One region of the Delftia sp. CH05 genome, then DNA from elsewhere that is predicted to be linked to it. Evidence: predicted binding sites of a transcription regulator. Region 1 holds the regulator's gene; each other region holds the start of a gene.
What was found. Region 1 encodes HrcA, which represses chaperone genes, less so after heat shock. Its sites were predicted from a motif close to TTAGCACTCNNNNNNNNNGAGTGCTAA; they were not measured.

Region 1 (3,275 bases):
CAGGCCTTCGAGGCTCCGCCCACCACGGGCTGGCTGATCACCCTGGTCGATATCAGCGATCTGCGCAGCGCCCAGGCCCAGCGCGACCAGGCCATGCAGTTCATCTCGCACGACATACGGGCGCCCGTGGCATCCATCATCACCTTGCTGGAGATGCAGCGTGGTTCCGTACAAGCGCCCGACCTGGGCATGCTGCTCCCGCGCATCGAAGGCTATGCCCAGGCCTCCCTGCAGCTGGCCGACGATTTCGTGCACCTGGCTCGTGCCCAGCAGCAGGCGCTGCGCCGGCAGCAGCTGGACCTGGGCCTGGTGCTGGACCAGGCCGTGGAAAGCTGCTGGGCCCAGGCCAGCGCCGCCCATGTGCAGCTGGAATTCAGCCTGCCCGAGCAGGAATGCCCCGTGCTGGGCGACCCGGGCATGCTCCACCGCGCAGCCGTCAACCTGATCGGCAACGCCATCAAGTACGGAGCGCACGGGCAACCGGCAAGCGGCGCCACGGTGCAATGCCTGCTGCTGCAGGACGCCGGCCATTGCCGCATCGCCATCCGGGACCACGGACCCGGCATGGATGCACAGGCCGTCGCCCGCCTGAGCCAGCCCTTCGAGCGCCTGGACCACCATCAGCACCTGGACGGCGCAGGTCTCGGGCTGGCCTTTGTCCGCACCGTGGCTGCCCGCCATGGCGGGCAGCTGCAGATAGAAAGCGCGCCAGGCCAGGGAAGCACCTTCACCATCGTGCTGCCGAAGGCGCAGCAAGCCTGACCGGGGGTGTCATCCCAGCGGATCCCAGCGGATGGCCCGTGAAAACGAAAAAGCCCTGAAGTCTTTCAACTTCAGGGCTTTGCGTTTTTTGGTGCGGCTGGCAGGAATCGAACCCACGACCCCTTGGTTCGTAGCCAAGTACTCTATCCAGCTGAGCTACAGCCGCAACGCTTCGCATTGTAGCAGCGGGTTTTGGAGCTTCCAGGCAAAAGCGCCATATTTCTGCAAAAAACCTGGAAGTCGCATTCAACGGCAGCCGGGCGCAGCCATGCCAGCCGGCAGCGTCGCGCCCAGCAAAAAAGCCTGCCGCCCGGAAAGGCGGCAGGCTTTTTCATACCAATGGATGGTAGGGCCTCCCAGAGTCGAACTGGGCACCAACGGATTATGAGTCCGCTGCTCTAACCAAGCATGAGCTAAGGCCCCTGATTCACCAAGGCAGCGCGGATCCACGCCATGGCAAACGGCTATTGTAGATCCTAACCTGCCCAGCTCAGCGCTTGTGGCTCAGCGCGTTGCTGACCAGCTTGGAGGTGATGTCCACGATCTGGATCATGCGGTCGTAGTGCATGCGGGTGGGGCCGATCACGCCCAGCGTGCCCACCACCTTGCCATCGAGCTCGTAGGGCGCGCTGACCACGGACAGCTCCTCGAAGGGCACGACCTGGCTTTCGCCCCCGATGTAGATGCGCACGCCTTCGGCCTGGCTGGAGAAATCCAGCAGCCTGAGGATCTGGGTCTTTTGCTCGAACAGGTCGAAGGCGCGGCGCAGATTGCCCATGTCGCTGGAGAAATCGCTGACCGACAGCAGGTTGCGCTCGCCCGCGATGACCACGTCCTCCTGGGCGCTGGTCATGGCCTCCGTGCCCACGTTGACGGCTGCCTGCATGAGGGTGGCCACCTCGCCGCGCAAAAGCTCGACCTCGCCCTTGAGGCGCTCGCGCACCTCTTCCATGGCCAGGCCTGCGTAGTGGCTGTTGAGAAAGTTCGATGCCTCGATCAGCTGAGAGGCCGAGTAATCCACGTCGGTGAAGATGACGCGGTTTTGCACGTCACCGTCGGGCGAGACGATGATGACCAGAAAGCGCCGCTCCGACAGTCGCACGAATTCGATGTGCTTGAACACCGAGGTGCGGCGAGGCACCAGCACCACGCCCACGAACTGGGAAAGGCTGGACAGCAGATTGGCGGCGTTGGCGATGACTTTCTGCGGCTGCTCGGGCACGAGCTCGGGCGTCACGATATCTGCACGGTCCGCCGTGAGCATGGTGTCCACGAACAGCCGGTAGCCCCGGGCGGTCGGAATGCGGCCGGCCGAGGTGTGCGGACTGATGATCAACCCCAGGTCTTCGAGGTCAGCCATCACATTGCGTATCGTGGCAGGCGACAATTCAAGCCCCGACGCACGCGACAGGGTTCGCGAGCCCACAGGCTGGCCGTCAGCGATGTAACGCTCGATCAGCGCTTTGAGCAACAACTTGGCACGTTCGTCGAGCATGTGATGATTTTAATGATGTAATTTCCAGAAATGACGTCCACGTTTCGCCACGTTGCCTTGATCGGGAAATACCACGCTCCCAGCGCAAGCGCCCTGTCCGAGAATGCCAGCAACGCGCTCGAGCGCATTGCGGACTTCCTCAGGCGCCAGGGCTGCGAAGTCGTGCTCGATACCCAATCGGCCCTGCACGCAGGGCTCACAGACTACCCCACCCTCGATGTCGATGGCCTGGGCAGGCATTGCGACCTGGGCCTGGTCGTCGGCGGCGACGGCACCATGCTCGGCGTGAGCCGGCACCTGGCGCAATACGGAACGCCCCTGATCGGGGTGAACCAGGGCCGCCTGGGCTTTGTCACCGACATCGCGCTGGAGGACTTCGAGGCCACGCTCACGCCCATGCTGCAGGGCGAGTACGAAGAGGACCTGCGTCCCCTGATGTGCGCCCGCGTGATCCGCGACGGCGAATGCGTGTTCGAGGCCCTGGCCATGAACGACGTGGTGGTCAACCGCGGCGGCACCTCCGGCATGGTGGAGTTGCGCATCGAGGTCGGCGGCCGCTTTGTCTCCAACCAGCGCGCCGACGGCCTGATCGTGGCCACGCCCACGGGCTCCACGGCCTATGCGCTGTCCGCCGGCGGGCCGATGATGCATCCGTCCATCCCCGCCTGGGTGATGGCACCCATTGCGCCGCACAACCTGTCCAATCGCCCCATCGTGCTGTCCGATGCCAACGAGGTCACGATCGAAGTCGTGGCCGGGCGCGATGTCAGCGCCAATTTCGACATGCAGTCGCTGGCCTCGCTGCAGCACGGCGACCGCATCCTCGTGAGCCGCGCCCACCACAGCGTGCGCTTTCTGCACCCCAAGGGCTGGAACTACTTCGCCACGCTGCGCAAGAAACTGGGCTGGAACGAGGGAGGCGCCTGACCATGGCGCTCAAGCGCATCGTGCTGCGCGACTTCGTGATCGTGCAGGCCCTGGATCTGGACTGGCATGCGGGCTTCACCGTGCTGACCGG
Region 2 (3,275 bases), on a different contig from region 1:
CGTTGGCGGCGTTGAAGCCGTAGTTGCCCGAGCCGTTCAGCACGGCGTTGACCACCACCGAGGGCTCGCCACCGGCGTTGGCCACGATTTCGCGCAGGGGCGCTTCGATGGCCTTCATGATCAGCTTGATGCCGGCGTCCTGCTCGGCGTCGCCGGTCTTCAGTTCGCCCACGGCTTGCTTGGCACGCAGCAGAGCCACGCCGCCGCCGGCCACGATGCCTTCTTCCACAGCAGCGCGGGTAGCGTGCAGGGCGTCTTCAACGCGGGCCTTCTTTTCCTTCATCTCGACTTCGGTGGCAGCGCCGACCTTGATCACGGCCACGCCGCCGGCCAGCTTGGCCACGCGCTCTTGCAGCTTTTCGCGGTCGTAGTCGCTGGTGGCTTCTTCGATCTGGATGCGGATCTGCTTGACGCGGGCTTCGATTTCAGCAGCTTGGCCAGCACCGTCGATGATGGTGGTGTTTTCCTTGCCGATTTCGATGCGCACTGCCTGGCCCAGGTCTTCCAGGGTCACCTTGTCCAGCGCCAGGCCCACTTCTTCAGCGATGACCTTGCCGCCCGTCAGGATGGCGATGTCTTCCAGCATGGCCTTGCGGCGGTCGCCGAAGCCAGGAGCCTTGACAGCCACAACCTTCAGGATGCCGCGGATGGTGTTGACCACCAGCGTTGCCAGGGCTTCGCCTTCGACGTCTTCTGCAATGATCAGCAGGGGACGGCCGGCCTTTGCCACGGCTTCCAGCGTGGGCAGCAGGTCGCGGATGTTGCTGATCTTCTTGTCGAACAGCAGCACGAAGGGGTTGTCCAGCAGGGCAACCTGCTTTTCGGGGTTGTTGATGAAGTAGGGCGACAGGTAGCCGCGGTCGAACTGCATGCCCTCGACGACGTCGAGTTCGTTGGCCAGCGACTTGCCTTCTTCAACGGTGATCACGCCTTCCTTGCCGACCTTGTCCATGGCTTCGGCAATGATGCTGCCCACGGATTCGTCGGAGTTGGCGGAGATCGAGCCGACCTGGGCGATTTCCTTGGAGGTGGTGGTGGCCTTGGATTGCTTCTTCAGCTCTTCCACCAGGGCGGCGACAGCCTTGTCGATGCCGCGCTTGAGGTCCATGGGGTTCAGGCCGGCGGCCACGTACTTGATGCCTTCGCGGACGATGGCCTGTGCCAGCACGGTGGCGGTGGTCGTGCCGTCACCGGCGATGTCGTTGGTCTTGGAGGCCACTTCCTTCACGAGCTGGGCGCCCATGTTCTGCAGCTTGTCCTTGAGTTCCACTTCCTTGGCGACCGACACGCCGTCCTTGGTCACGGTGGGGGCGCCGAAGGAGCGCTCCAGCACCACGTTGCGGCCCTTGGGGCCCAGCGTGACCTTGACCGCGTTGGCCAGGATGTTCACGCCTTCAACCATGCGGGCGCGTGCTTCGCCGCCGAAAACTACGTCTTTTGCTGCCATTTCAATTCTCCGGATTCAGTTGGAAAGTGCGGTTTCGAAGCGCGTGGATTACTTTTCGACGACCGCGAACAGGTCGTCTTCCTTCATCACCAGCAGTTCGTCGCCATGGACCTTGACGGTCTGGCCGCTGTACTTGCCGAACAGAACGCGGTCGCCGACCTTCACGTTCAGGGCGATCACTTCACCCTTGTCGTTCTTCTTGCCGGGACCCACTGCCAGCACTTCGCCCTGGTCGGGCTTCTCGGCGGCGTTGTCGGGGATCACGATGCCCGAAGCCGTCTTGGTTTCGTTTTCGAGGCGCTTGACGATCACGCGATCGTGCAGGGGACGCAGGTTCATACCAACTCCTAAATCATCAACAAAGTTGAAACAAAGACTTGCCGGCCCGGCGGGCCGGCATTCGAAGCAATGTGGGACAGAGGATTGTTAGCACTCATACCCAACGAGTGCTAATAATAAGGCAATTCGGCCAGGTTTCAAGGGGTAGGGCCGGATGTGCCGCAAGACGGCACATCCGGCGCGGAGTGCGGAACGCCACTACCCATTAGCTTTTCCGCCACTGATCTTTAGTTTTTTCGGGGCGCGCCCGCGCTGGCCAGCGGCGAAGCGCAGCCTGCAGGAGCACACAGAACTTCCGGCGAAAGGCTGTCGCTGAATCACCATGCAGCCTTGCGGGCTGTGACCTGACGTCGCATCGAAGGCGCCCTGGCCGTGGTGCTGAGCGCACCCAAGATCAGCCAGCCGTGCAGAGTGACTGTCCTTGATCAGGCGCGAACGAGACCGAAGCCTCGTCTGGTGACCTCTGAGGTCAGAGGGAGAAAAGCTCCGCCTTCGTGGCACGATGACGGCCCAGTCCTAAAGGGGAGCTTCACCAGGTCGGGTGCGGATGAGGCGCGAAGCATCTGGCGATGCCGCCAGCCCTGAAGCTTGGATGACCACCATGTGGCTGCAACTGATAGGTCACGAGGTGGCCGTGAGCAGCAGCAATCGCTGCGGAGCAGTTGGCAACTGCAGACTTTCTAACGATGGCCTCAGGCTGATCTACGCCCTTCACTGTGCAAAGCGAGAGTGACAGGGACGACCAACACCGGCCGTTGAAGGCTTCCATTGTTGGACGACCGCTTCACCGTTTGGAAGTGGCCAGTCGATTCTTCGGTGCGCCGTGCTTCGCCTCGAAGGCCCCATTTCGCGCTGCACCGCTGATTCCTGTCGACTCCATGCCGTCGCTCCGACTGGTTTCAACGAAGTTGGAATCAGCCCACGATGGTGCTCGCGCCGAGCGTCCGCACTCAGGCGTTGGTGCGCAGGTTGGTGCAATGACGATGTAGGATTTGGATACAATGAAAATAAGAAGCATTCTTGTTTGCCGCTGCATATTGCCCCGGTGCCTTTCCTCCTGCTTCACTCGTGCCGCTTTCCCATGCCCGCCGCCGACCGCGCCCTTGTTCCCGATGTCGCCACTCTCTACTCCGACCACCACGGCTGGCTGCTGGGCTGGCTGCGCAAGCGCCTGGGCAATGCCTTTGATGCGGCCGATCTGACCCAGGACACCTATGTGCGCCTGCTGGGCCGTAGCGGCGCCGAGATCCAGGCCATTCGCGAACCGCGTGCCCTGCTGATGACCATTGCCCAGGGTCTGGCCGCCAACCTCTACCGCAAGCGCTGCGTGGAGCAGGCCTATCTGGACGCCCTGGCCCTCATGCCCGAGGCCGTGGCCCAGTCCCCCGAGCACCGCGCCATCGTGCTGCAGACCCTGGTCGAGGTGGACCGCCTGCTGGCCCTGCTCCCACTGCCCGTGCGCCAGGCCTTTTTGCTGTCGCAGATCGAC
Region 3 (3,275 bases), on a different contig from region 1:
GGTGGCCGACCTGATCAGCCAGGAGGTGGCGGACAAGGTGGGCAAGGTCTGGGGCCTGGGCTCGGACACCACCAAGGACCCGGGACCGTGGGAGGGCGAGCAGCGCAACATGTGGAAGCCCACGCAGCAAGAGGCGCTGTGGTTCCACGGCGGCAACCTGCACCAGTCGCGCCACTACTCGCTGTACCTGGCGCTGCAGCTCAAGGCGCGGCAGGAAGGCCTGCCGGTGCGTGTCTATGACCTGCAGCAAGTTCATCACCTGCGGTAAGGCCGAATAATCGCCATGGGGCGGCTGTGCCGCCCGCCAACCCAGCCTTGCAAAACAGAAAGTTCAATCATGAAAGCAGCACGTTTCCACGACCGGGGCGACATCCGCATCGAGGACATCCCCGAACCCGTGGTGGAGCCCGGCACCGTGGGCATCGAAGTGGCCTGGTGCGGCATCTGCGGCACGGATCTGCATGAGTTCATGGAAGGGCCGATCTTCATCCCGCCCTGCGGCCACCCGCATCCCATCTCGGGCGAGTCCGCCCCCATCACCATGGGGCATGAGTTCTCGGGCGTGGTGTACGCCGTGGGCGCAGGGGTGGACGATATCCAGGTCGGCCAGCATGTGGTGGTGGAGCCCTACATCGTGGCCGACGATGTGCCCACGGGGCCGGGCGACAACTACCACCTGTCCAAGGACATGAACTTCATCGGCCTGGGCGGGCGCGGTGGCGGGCTGTCCGAGCGGATTGCCGTCAAGCGCCGCTGGGTGCATCCCATCTCCGATGCCATTCCACTGGACCAGGCCGCGCTGATCGAGCCGCTGTCCGTGGGCCACCATGCCTACACCCGCAGCGGAGCGAAGGCCGGCGATGTGGCACTGGTGGGCGGCGCCGGCCCCATCGGCCTGCTGCTGTCGGCCATCCTCAAGGCCAAGGGCCTGACCGTCGTCATCACCGAGCTCAGTGCCAAGCGCAAGCAAAAGGCGCGTGAATCGGGCGTGGCCGATCACATCCTGGACCCCTCCGAGGTGGACGTGGTGGCCGAGGTGATGAAGCTCACCGGCGGCAAGGGCGTGGATGTGTCGTTCGAATGCACCAGCGTGAACAAGGTGCTGGACACGCTGGTGGCCGCGACGAAGGCCACGGGCGTGGTGGTGATCGTGTCCATCTGGAGCCATCCGGCCACCATCAACGTGCACAGCGTGGTCATGAAGGAGCTGGACGTGCGCGGCACCATCGCCTACTGCAACGACCACCAGGAAACCATCAAGCTGGTCGAGGAGGGCAAGATCAACCTCGAGCCCTTCATCACCCAGCGCATCCAGCTCGATGACCTGGTGGCCCAGGGCTTTGACACGCTGATCCACAACAACGAGTCGGCGGTGAAGATCATCGTGCAGCCACGGTTCAAATAGCCGCTGGGCACCGCGACTGCACGAACCTGCATCTTTCGTGCCGGTCGCCGGCGGAGCCAGGCGCAAAGGGGTCAAAACCCGGCGGGGGCCGACACATGCCTCCCGCCGGCAAGCAGGGTTTCCAAAAATCGCTCAGACTAGCCAGAAGCGACTTTTTGCAGTGCCGAAGATTTCTGCAACCGACTGAAAAACCCGCGGAACTTCGGCTTTAGCACTCAATCCTAACGAGTGCTAATATGAAGGAATGGAAGAAAGGAACTCTGCAATGACAAACGCCTCCGGCTCCATTGCGACCACCTTGGCGCCCGCTAACCCCTGGGCCCTGGTGCCGCCTCTGGGCAATCTGGATGCCTACATTTCCGCGGTCAACCGCCTGCCCATGCTCACCCTCGAGGAAGAGCAGGACTACGCCCGCAAGCTCAAGGAACACAGTGACCTGGACGCCGCAGGGCGTCTGGTGATGTCCCACCTGCGCCTGGTGGTGTCCATCTCGCGCCAGTACCTGGGTTACGGCCTGCCCCACGGCGACCTGATCCAGGAAGGCAATGTCGGCCTGATGAAGGCCGTCAAGCGCTTCGATCCCGATCAGAACGTGCGCCTGGTGAGCTACGCCATGCACTGGATCAAGGCCGAGATCCACGAGTACATCCTCAAGAACTGGCGCATGGTCAAGGTCGCCACGACCAAGGCCCAGCGCAAGCTGTTCTTCAACCTGCGCTCCATGAAGCAGGGCCTGAAGTCCGACGCCGCCATGGCCGAGGACGGCGCCATGCTGCGCGACACGCTGACCTCCGGCGAGATCGACGCCATGGCCGAGAAGCTCAACGTCAAGCGCGAAGAAGTCATGGAGATGGAAACGCGCCTGGCCGGTGGCGACGTGCTGCTGGACCCCTCGCCCAGCGATGATGGCGAGCAGGCCTTCGGTCCCATCGCCTATCTGGCCGACGGCGCACATGAGCCCACGGCCATGATCGAGTCGCGCCAGCGTGACCATCTGGCCACCGACGGCATTGCCATGGCGCTGGATTCGCTGGACGACCGCAGCCGCCGCATCGTCGAGGAGCGCTGGCTCAAGGTCAACGATGACGGCTCGGGCGGCATGACGCTGCATGAGCTGGCCGCCGTGTATGGCGTGAGCGCCGAGCGCATTCGCCAGATCGAGGTGGCTGCCATGAAGAAGATGAAGAAGGCCCTGGCCGAGTTCGCCTGATGGCCTGACGGCCTGGGCTGACAGGCTGCTTCAAGACAAACCCGGATAATCTCCGGGTTTTTTATTGCCCGCAGCCTTTGCGGCCCCCACGCACCCATGCCCGCCAGCGCCATCTCGCCACTACGCCGCCTCTTCGCCAATGCCTTGGCCACCGCCCTGGCTTCGGCCCTGCTGCCTTGCGCCGCCGTGGCGCGCGACCAGTGGCCCAGCAGGCCCCTGCATCTGATCGTGGGCTTTCCCGCGGGCTCCTCGCCCGACCTCACGGCGCGCGCCCTGGCCGAGCCGCTGGAAAAGCGCCTGGGCCAGCCCGTCATCGTCGAGAACAAGGTGGGCGCAGGCGGCAACATTGCAGGCGAGCAGGTGGCCCGTGCGCGCGATGGCCATACCTTCAGCGTGATGATCAACGGCAACCTGACGATTGCCCGCCTGCTCAACCCCGCCGTGCGCTACGACCCCGTCAAGGACCTGCAGCCCGTCAGCCTGATCGGCGTGGCACCCCTGGTGCTGGTGGCGCCGGCCGGCGCGCCCGAGGGCCGGGCCTTCCTGGAGGCCGCTGCCCAGGCCGGCAGCCGCTGGAGCTACGGCTCGCCCGGCGTGGGCACCGTGGGCCACCTGGGCATGGAGCTGCTCAAGAGCCGCTCCGCGCTCAGGCCCGAGCAC

Region 2: a site for HrcA is predicted at 1,874-1,900, ahead of groES (co-chaperone GroES). Genes of this name have one in related genera too.
Region 3: a site for HrcA is predicted at 1,614-1,640, ahead of rpoH (RNA polymerase sigma factor RpoH). Genes of this name have one in related genera too.

What each region holds. Positions count from the first base shown of each region.
Region 1 is NZ_WUMG01000002.1:118,791-122,065, forward strand. It holds gene GRX31_RS02360 (CHASE2 domain-containing protein) at 1-762, shown strand, start outside; tRNA gene GRX31_RS02365 (tRNA-Arg) at 852-928, opposite strand; tRNA gene GRX31_RS02370 (tRNA-Ile) at 1,107-1,185, opposite strand; gene hrcA (heat-inducible transcriptional repressor HrcA) at 1,253-2,257, opposite strand; gene GRX31_RS02380 (NAD kinase) at 2,288-3,184, shown strand; gene recN (DNA repair protein RecN) at 3,187-3,275, shown strand, end outside.
Region 2 is NZ_WUMG01000011.1:143,337-146,611, forward strand. It holds gene groL (chaperonin GroEL) at 1-1,447, opposite strand, end outside; gene groES (co-chaperone GroES) at 1,496-1,786, opposite strand; gene GRX31_RS11970 (sigma-70 family RNA polymerase sigma factor) at 2,868-3,275, shown strand, end outside.
Region 3 is NZ_WUMG01000005.1:3,696-6,970, forward strand. It holds gene GRX31_RS06335 (NAD(P)/FAD-dependent oxidoreductase) at 1-268, shown strand, start outside; gene GRX31_RS06340 (2,3-butanediol dehydrogenase) at 338-1,405, shown strand; gene rpoH (RNA polymerase sigma factor RpoH) at 1,671-2,615, shown strand; gene GRX31_RS06350 (Bug family tripartite tricarboxylate transporter substrate binding protein) at 2,712-3,275, shown strand, end outside.